2 regions of the Faecalibacterium wellingii genome follow, and region 2 is predicted to be linked to the other one. Evidence: predicted binding sites of a transcription regulator. Region 2 holds the regulator's gene; the other holds the start of a gene.
What was found. The regulator Rex, encoded in region 2, represses fermentation and respiration genes when NADH is low (regulators of the CRP and FNR family bind a similar motif). The targets are predictions, from matches to a motif close to ATTGTTAANNNNTTAACAAT.
Positions count from the first base shown of each region.

Region 1: the regulator Rex is predicted to act here: its motif matches at 2,550-2,569, upstream of gap (type I glyceraldehyde-3-phosphate dehydrogenase).

Region 1 covers NZ_CP094473.1:964,762-969,185, reverse strand. Annotated here, with positions in the region: gene MTP37_RS04545 (glycosyltransferase family 4 protein) at 1-369, opposite strand, end outside; gene gap (type I glyceraldehyde-3-phosphate dehydrogenase) at 1,431-2,462, opposite strand; gene MTP37_RS04535 (hypothetical protein) at 2,661-3,443, opposite strand; gene MTP37_RS04530 (citrate synthase) at 3,443-4,424, opposite strand, start outside.
Region 2 covers NZ_CP094473.1:426,701-431,124, reverse strand. Annotated here, with positions in the region: gene MTP37_RS02040 (ABC transporter substrate-binding protein) at 1-639, opposite strand, end outside; gene MTP37_RS02035 (thymidine kinase) at 1,240-1,854, opposite strand; gene MTP37_RS02030 (redox-sensing transcriptional repressor Rex) at 2,155-2,796, opposite strand; gene MTP37_RS02025 (ClpP family protease) at 3,074-3,754, shown strand; gene MTP37_RS02020 (DNA translocase FtsK) at 3,984-4,424, shown strand, end outside.

The DNA of each region.
Region 1 (4,424 bases), 540 kb from region 2:
GGTAACAACAACTCTTTTCCCAAACATCTTCGGCAGCCATGCAAAGAACGCTGGTCCTTCGGCGTGGATGTGCACCACATCGTATTTTCCAAATGCACTATAAAGTGCCGCAAATGCGGAGGAGCTGACCGCAGCAAGTCCGCGCCGTTCAATGGTCGGAACAGACTTCTGACGGATTCCCTCGTACTCCGTTTTACCAGCATCGTCATATTCTGCACCACTCACATGATGGCCTGCTCTGTTGTAGCAGGTCACGTCACAACCATTCTGTGCCATTCGGGTGCAGAGCTCTTTGACAACGATCTCTACTCCGCCTTCTCTTGATAATCGCTTCTGTCCGAACATTGCAATCGCAAGTTTTTTACTCATAAATCTTTCCCACAATCCCACTCAATTTCTTCATCAATATCTCGGCCAACACAAAGAGCGGATAGGCTCGTACACCTGTCCGCCGGCAGTCACCCCACCCTCATGGTCGAGATTTCTTTCTGGATGGCATTGCTGCCGCTCAGAAAGATCAGTCGTTCATTCTTCGGGTAAGGAAATATGAACTTCTGGTTGCGGAGCCTTTCATTCTCTGCCGTACCCTTGTCCCTATTATGACAGCCGCGTATTGTTTCACAGGTTCCATACGGGTTCTGTATTCTCCGCAATCGAATCCATTTCACCCGCTTTGTCCTCTGGATTTCCAAATTTGATTTTATGTTGTTTTTGTACCACAATAACCCCGGACGATCTTTCGCCCAGGGTATCTCATCCATGTGATTTAATTCTGCGCAGTTTCTCTGCTCGAAAGTACAGATGTTTTTCTGTTCTCCCACTCACCAAAAGCATACTTATTTCCCCCAACCGCAACTCAGGAGATTTCGTTCTTTGAGTAACCTTTCGATACCAACTTTCCACCAATTTCAGCCTGTTGTTATCAGTATTATTTTAGCATGTTTTCTTCTTGCATACAATACTTCGTTGCACTATCGTTGCTCATTTTACGGATAAGATTTCAGTCTATTTTACGCATTTTCTTGCTAAAATACCCAATTCGTCAAGAGATTTCCTTTTTCATCTATTGCCTGTTTTAATTCTTCGACAAAGCCTCTTTTCCTTTGACCAAAAATCAACGTTACCCCTCATTTTTTCATTCTTTCTGTATTTGCCTTCTCACCGCCATTACTATTCGAATTTATCCATCCAGCCTGAAAAAATGCATATTTTCTCGCATAAACAAATCAACCATTGTCCAGACAAAAAAGCAGCAATCCAGAATTCCGCAAGCAAAAAAACACCCTTCCTCTCACGGAAATCCGCAAAAAGAAGGGTGTTGAACTCGTTATCCTGTTGTCGTACCGATCACAGCATGTTCGTATCAGCAAAGCCAATACTAGTTGTCATTCAGCACGGCACCTCAAGCACTTTTGAGCGTAGAGCTGTGATTAGCAGTTCTCAGCGAAGTACTTAATGGTACGGACCATCTGAGAGGTGTAGGAGTTCTCGTTGTCGTACCAAGACACGACCTGAACCTGATAGGTGTCGTCGTCGATCTTAGCGACCATAGTCTGGGTAGCATCGAACAGAGAGCCATAACGCATGCCGATGACATCAGAAGAAACGATCTGATCCTCGTTGTAGCCGAAGGACTCAGAAGTAGCAGCCTTCATAGCAGCATTGATGGACTCCTTGGTGACGTCCTTGCCCTTGACGACAGCAACCAGAATGGTGGTAGAGCCGGTGGGAACAGGCACACGCTGAGCAGAGCCGATCAGCTTGCCGTTCAGCTCGGGGATGACCAGGCCGATAGCCTTAGCAGCACCGGTGGTGTTGGGAACGATGTTCTGTGCGCCAGCACGAGCACGGCGCAGATCGCCCTTGCGCTGAGGACCATCCAGGATCATCTGGTCGCCGGTGTAAGCATGAACAGTGGTCATGATACCGGAGACGATGGGGTAGGTCTTGTTCAGGGTGTTAGCCATGGGAGCCAGGCAGTTGGTGGTGCAGGAAGCAGCAGAAATGACCTGATCCTCAGCGGTCAGGGTCTTCTCGTTGACGGAGAAGACAATAGTCTTCAGATCGTTGCCTGCGGGAGCAGAGATAACAACCTTCTTTGCGCCAGCCTGGATGTGAGCCATGCTCTTCTCCTTGCTGGTGTAGAAGCCGGTGCACTCCAGAACGACGTCAACGTTCAGTTCGCCCCAGGGAGCATCCTTTGCATCCTTAACAGCGTAGATCTTGATTTCCTTACCGTCAACAATGATGGAGTCCTCGGTAGCCTCGACAGTGTGCTTGCCTTCGCCGATCTTGCCGCAGAAAGAACCCTGAGCAGTATCGTACTTCAGCAGGTGAGCCAGCATCTTGGGGCTGGTCAGGTCGTTGATTGCGACGACCTCGTAACCCTCAGCATCAAACATCTGACGGAAAGCCAGACGACCAATACGACCGAAACCATTGATAGCAACTCTAACAGCCATGTTAATAGTACCTCCTAATTATTTTACCCATAATCGGATAAATCACGGTATCTTTATTTTAGACCAAAACGCAGAAAGTTTCAAGTGTCTGCCAAAAAATTAACAAGACATTTCCATCATTTTTTGCTTTTGTACGATTTTGCTTCCTTTCACTCGCCGGTTTTGGGCAATTGCACCAACGGAGTGCCAGTACTTTTGTCAGCTCTGTCTGTTCAGGCAGGCTGCAGCGCACACGCCGCCAATGCCGCCCACACAGCAAAGGCCCAGCCCTGCAAAAAAGTCAGGCATCACAGCAAGGCCCATACCATTGCCTGCCAGCAGCGCAAAGCACTGGGGCAGCTGCCAGCACAGGCCCAGCGCAAAGGCGGCAAGCCCGGCTGCACACAGTGTTCTGCCATTGTCCGGCTGCGGGATATGCAGTGCCCGAGCCAGTGCTGCCAGAAACACCAGCACTGCCAGCATCTGCCACACTGCAGCTGTCGGCTGCACCCGGTGCCAGCTGGAGCTGTTCTCCATAAAGCGCATCAGTACGTTCCAATAGAACAGCAGGCTTCCTGCAACGGCAAGGTACAGCCCGCCGAAGGGCTTCTTCCACGCGTCAGGGCTCAGCCAGCAGCGGCCCATCGTGCTGAGCCACACAGAGCACACGCATTCCAGAATACACCGCACAAAGCCGCCCAGACCGGAAGCTGCACCCAGCGCGATCTGTGCACCCGCTGCGGCCAGAAAACATACTGCACCGGCAAACGCCAGCACACCGGCCAGCGGCCTGCGGCTGCGCACCGCTTCAGAGCGGGAAGGCTGTGTACGGCCCACGAGCACTGCAGCCAGTACCACAATACCCAGCGCCAGATAACGCCACCACACCGAGCCCACCAGACACAGGCCGGTAACGGCATCGGTGCCAAAGGCCAGATCTGCCGCGCGCAGCACGCCCAGCAGAGCACTCAGGATAAAAACGAACAAAACAGAAGGATTCATCAGCGTTCCTCGATCGGCTTATATTTCTGGCGCACGCCCAGATACTTGTAAGCGGGGCGAATGATGCGGTTGGCGAATACCACCTCTTCCACGCGGTGTGCACACCAGCCGGGCACACGGGCAATGGCAAACAACGGGGTGTAGATATCCTCGGAAATGCCCAGCATATTGTAGATCAGGCCGCTGAACAGGTCCACGTTGGCGCACACCGGCTTGGTGCTGCCCTTTTCCTCGGCAAAGATGCCGGGGGCCAGCCGCTCGATGCTGCACAGCATGTTGTACTCTTCCTCAAAGCCCTTCTCGTAAGCCAGATGGCGGGCACGCTGTTTCAGGACCACCTCACGGGGGTCGCTGATGGTATACACCGCGTGGCCCATGCCGTAGATCAGACCGGAGCCATCGCCCGCCTGCTTGCGCAGGATGCGGCGCAGATACTCGCGAACTTCATCGTCGTCCTCGGGGTTTTCAACATGCTTGAGGATATCCTTCAGCTGACGGTTCACCATCAGGTTGGCACCGCCGTGCTTGGGACCCTTCAGCGCACCGATGGCCGCCGCGATCGCAGAGTAGGTATCGGTGCCGGAGGAGGACAGCACACGGGTGGTAAAGGTGGAGCAGTTGCCACCGCCGTGGTCGGCGTGCACCAGCAGGCACATATCCAGCAGCTTTGCTTCCTCGTGGGTGAACTTCTGATCCGGACGGTAGGTGCTCAGGATGTGCTCCGCCGTGCTCTGGCCGGGCTTGGGCAGATGGAAGAACATGCTCTGCTTATCGTAGTAGCGGCGCTTCATCTGGTATGCGTTCACCATCATGGTGGGCATGCTGGCGATCAGATTGATGCTCTGGTTCAGGATATTCTCCAGGCTCAGATCCTCGGCGTGCTCATCATAAGAGTAAAGGCCCAGCACGCAGCGCTGCATCTTGTTCATGATATTGGGCGAGGGGGCGTTCATGGTGTCCATGAAGCCTTCCGGCAGGGCG
Region 2 (4,424 bases):
CATGGGGTAGTAATCGTCGCCCAGCTTCTCCTTGAATGCCTTGCCGGCAGCCATCAGATCATCCAGAGACTTGGGAACTTCGGTGATGCCAGCCTTGTTGAAGGTGGTCATGTTCCAGAAGAAGATACGGCCGGTCATGGAAACGGGCACGCACTGCTGGCTGTTTGCAACGTAGCAGGCGTCCATGGCAGCGGCATCCCACTGGGTCAGATCCAGGAACTTGGAAACGGTGTTCAGGTCCACGAACTTGCTGCCATCAGCAGAGTAGTTGTACAGCCAGTTCCAGTTCACCTGGCACACATCCTGTGCGTTGCCTGCGATGAAGGCAGCTGCCATCTTCTCTTCCCAGCCGGACCATGCGGCGAAGGTGGGCTCGATGGTGATGTTGGTGTGCTCAGCCTGGAACTCCTTGATGGCGTTCTGGTAAGCCTCGTGACGGCTGTCGCCGCCCCACCAGCTGATGGTCATGGAAACAGGGCCGTCAGACAGTGCCAGGCTCTCGTCTGCAGAAGCAGCGGGAGCGGTGGAAGCAGCAGAGCTGGATGCAGCAGAGTTACCGCCGCAGGCAGCCAGAAGGCCGGCAGCGCCCACAGCGCCGGTGACCTTCATGAAATCACGACGAGAAATTGCCTTGCTCATTTTCGTTCTCCTCCTAAATACAGAAAACATCATCTCGAACGGGGGTTCTGCACATACCCCGTTGTATACAATTATGATAACAAAACAACAACCAAAAAGAAAGACGCAAATTGCAGATATCTAAACAAAAAACGTACAAATATTGCTCTTGTTTTCGCGCAAGAATTGACGCCTTCGCTGAAATGAATAAACTTGGCTCGAAAAACTGTGCAACATGTATACTTCGCTATTTTGCATAGAAAACTGGGATGCATCATAGGAGGAACGTCGAATTTTGCAATAATTTTGTAAACATTCCGTTTCAGAACGTAGAATCGTTGCATACATTGTGGACGAACAACAGCTTAAAAAGCCCAGATGGGAGCCTTTGAACTGATATATCAATAGTGCAAAAAATGTTCACTCTGATATATCAATTGTTTGCGGCGGTCCCCCGGCACCGGTCTGCAGACACGGAAATCGGTGCTTCTTCGCCCTTTTTGGGGGTGAAAAAGCACCGACAGCGACATATTTTGCGCTGCTGCGTGGACTGCGCCCGTAGGCCGGGGATAAAAAGAAAGGCCGCCGTGTCGTTTGACACAGCGACCTTGTATACAAGTTTCAGTCAGCCTGCGAAGCAGCTTTTTCGGCGTAGAACGCGCGCTTTGCCTTGAAATAGCACTGGGGGCACATGCTCACGTACTGCACATCGTTTTCCAGATCGATGGCCACCTGCTCGCCCTCAAAGACGAATCTGCCGTTCACCTTGCGGCAGTTACAGATGGCCTTGCGGCCGCAGGTGCAGATGGTTTTCATTTCCTCGATGGTGTGGGCCAGCTCCAGCAGCCGGGTGGAGCCGGGGAAGCCCTTGAGGGAGAAATCTGCCCGCAGGCCGTAGCAGATCACCGGGATGTTCAGGTCCACCGTGACCATGAACAGCTGCTCGGCCTGCTCCGGGGTGAAGAACTGGCTCTCGTCGCACAGCACGCAGGCAAGGGCAGCGGTGCTGTTGGCCTGACGCACCGCCTCGAACACATCTGTTTCCGGCGGGATCAGCAGATCGGCCTTGCGGCGGACACCCAGACGGCTGACCAGCTCACCGCCACCCTTGGTATCCACCTGCGGCTTGAGGATCAGCACCCGCATCCCCTGCTCCTCGTAGTTGTGGGCCACCTGCATCAGGGCGGTGCTCTTGCCGCTGTTCATCGCGCCGTAACGAAAATACAGTTTTGCCATTTGAAAAACTCTCCTTGCAGAACGAACCCTCTCAGCCAAAGCCTAACGGCTTTGCCAGATTCCCCCTTTTGTCACTGCGCGACATCTTCCCCCGGAGCGGGGGAAGTCTTTCCTCGAAGGGGGAGCTTTTCTGCATCTTCCGGGCAGGCTGTCCTTCGCCGGAGAAGCAGAAACTTTCCCGTCCCCACTCATAAAGCTCCCCTTTTGGGGGAGCTGTCGAGCGTATGCGAGACTGAGAGGGTTCGGCGGCATCTCAGGCTTTGACTGAGAGGGTTCTCTTATTACTTATAATAGGTACGTTCAGTCCTGATTGCGCAGGCGGTAGCCCAGACTCATCAGGCTGTCGCCTAGATGGACGTTCTCCACCACCACATCGGGGTACGACACCGAAAGGTCATAGTGGGAGAAATTCCAGAAGCCCTCGATGCCCAGATCCACCAGACGGCCGCTGACCTGCTCCGCACCGTCCCGGGGCACACAGAGCACTGCGACCTTGGGGTGATGCTCGGCACAGAAAGACTCCAGCTCGTCGATATGGCGGATCTGGATGCCGCTGATCTCCTTGCCCACCTCGCTCTGTGCCACATCAAAGGCGGCGATCAGGCGGTAGCCGTTGGTGTCGGTGGTGATAAAGCGGCTCACTGCCTTGCCCAGACGGCCGCAGCCGATCAGGATAGTGGGCAGGCGGTCGCCGTTGCCGAACAGCAGGCCTTCCAGAATAGAGAGCAGGTTTTCCACCGAGTAGCCGATGCCCTGCCGGCCATTCACATCGCCGATGCAGTTGAAGTCCTGCCGTACCTGCGAAGCGGTGGTGCCCATCTGAGCAGCCAGCTCGCGGGAGGAAATGCTGTTGATGCCGTCTTCCTGCAGAGAGCGCAGATAACGGTAATATTTGGGAAGACGCTTGATAACGGGAAGCGAAGCCTTTGCAGGGGTGTTCATAGAATACTTTCTCCTTTCGCTCTATCGCAGTACTTGCCGCAGCTGCCTGCTTTACAGATGCGGCGCAGAGAAACCCCGATCCGTTTACGGGTTCATATTGCAGATATTACAGTTTGCAGATATTACAGTCAATTATTTAAAGTATACAGCACGGATGGAGAATGTCAAATCATTCTCAAAAAAATTTTATGAAATGTTACCGTTTTTTTGCTGCGGCGGGTCTGTATAGCCCGGCACAGGCCGGGGAATGCTGACAGAAAACGCAGGAGGAAAGCATATGAACGATGAAACGCAGCAGACCGACGCAGGCCGGCTGGAAAAAGAAGAGATCGAGGATCTGGGCACGGTCACGCTGGCCCGCGGCGGGCATGTCATCCACTGCCTGACCGTCATCGGCCAGATCGAAGGCCATTCGGAAGCGCCGCAGGGCCAGAAGACCACGAAGTATGAGCATGTCATCCCGCAGCTGGTGGCCGCGCAGGAGGACCCCCGCATCGAGGGCCTACTGGTGCTGCTGAACACGGTGGGCGGGGATGTGGAAGCGGGCCTTGCGCTGGCAGAGCTGATCGCCAGCGTATCCAAGCCCAGCGCAACACTGGTGCTGGGCGGCGGGCACTCCATCGGCATCCCGCTTGCCGTCAGCGCCCGGCGCAGCTTCATCGTGCCCACAGCCACCATGACCGTGCACCCGGTGCGGCATTCCGGCGTCATTCTGGGGGTGCCGCAGACCATGCGCAGCTTTGAGCAGATGCAGCAGCGCATCACCGGCTTTGTGGCGGCCCACAGCGGCATGACCGAAAAGCGCTACACCGACCTGATGCTCCACACCGGCGAGCTGGTGATGGACATGGGCACCGTGCTGGACGGACGCCGGGCCGTGAAGGAAAAGCTCATTGACGAGCTGGGCGGGCTTTCGGATGCACTGGCGTGGCTGTATAAAGAAATTGAAAAAGAGTAAGAAGACAGGACGGCAGATAGTTTCTCCAGCGAATGTCCTGGGGGTGGGACCCTGCTGCCGCAGGCAGTAGGGCGGGACTGGAGTCCCGGGCTGTTCGCGAAGAAAGCTATCTGCTGGCCTGCCGGACTGAAGAAATTTGTACAACAATAGGTTTGCCATTTTCTTCCCTGCGTGGTACAATAATAAAATCAAATAGTGTGTCTACTACAAGTGTGGGGAACAGAGAAGAATGGCGACAAGAAAACGTAAAACAACAACACGGCGTGCATCATCGCGCAAAAAGCGCGCCGAACAGCGGCTCCCGGCAGGGCTTGGCACCCTGTTCGCAGGCCTTTTGCTGGTGGTGCTGGCCTTTGTGGAGGGAGATTCGGCATGGAAGGCCCTGCACGATGTGCTGTTCGGACTTTTCGGCTGCGGCAGCTTTGTGCTGGGCGCAGCCGTGTGCTGCCTTGCTGTGCAGTATACCCGGGGCGAAGACCTTCTGCCCCCGATCTTCAAGCTGATTTTGGGGCTGGTGTTTGCCTGCGGGACCGTGATCGTTTTTTCGGACATCCAGCCGCAGGGCATGTCTGCGTTCCAGATGACCGCTGCCTGCTATGCCAACGGCGTGAATGCATGGCTGGGCGGCGGCGCGCTGGGCGCACTGCTGGGCGGCAATCTGCTGCTGCTC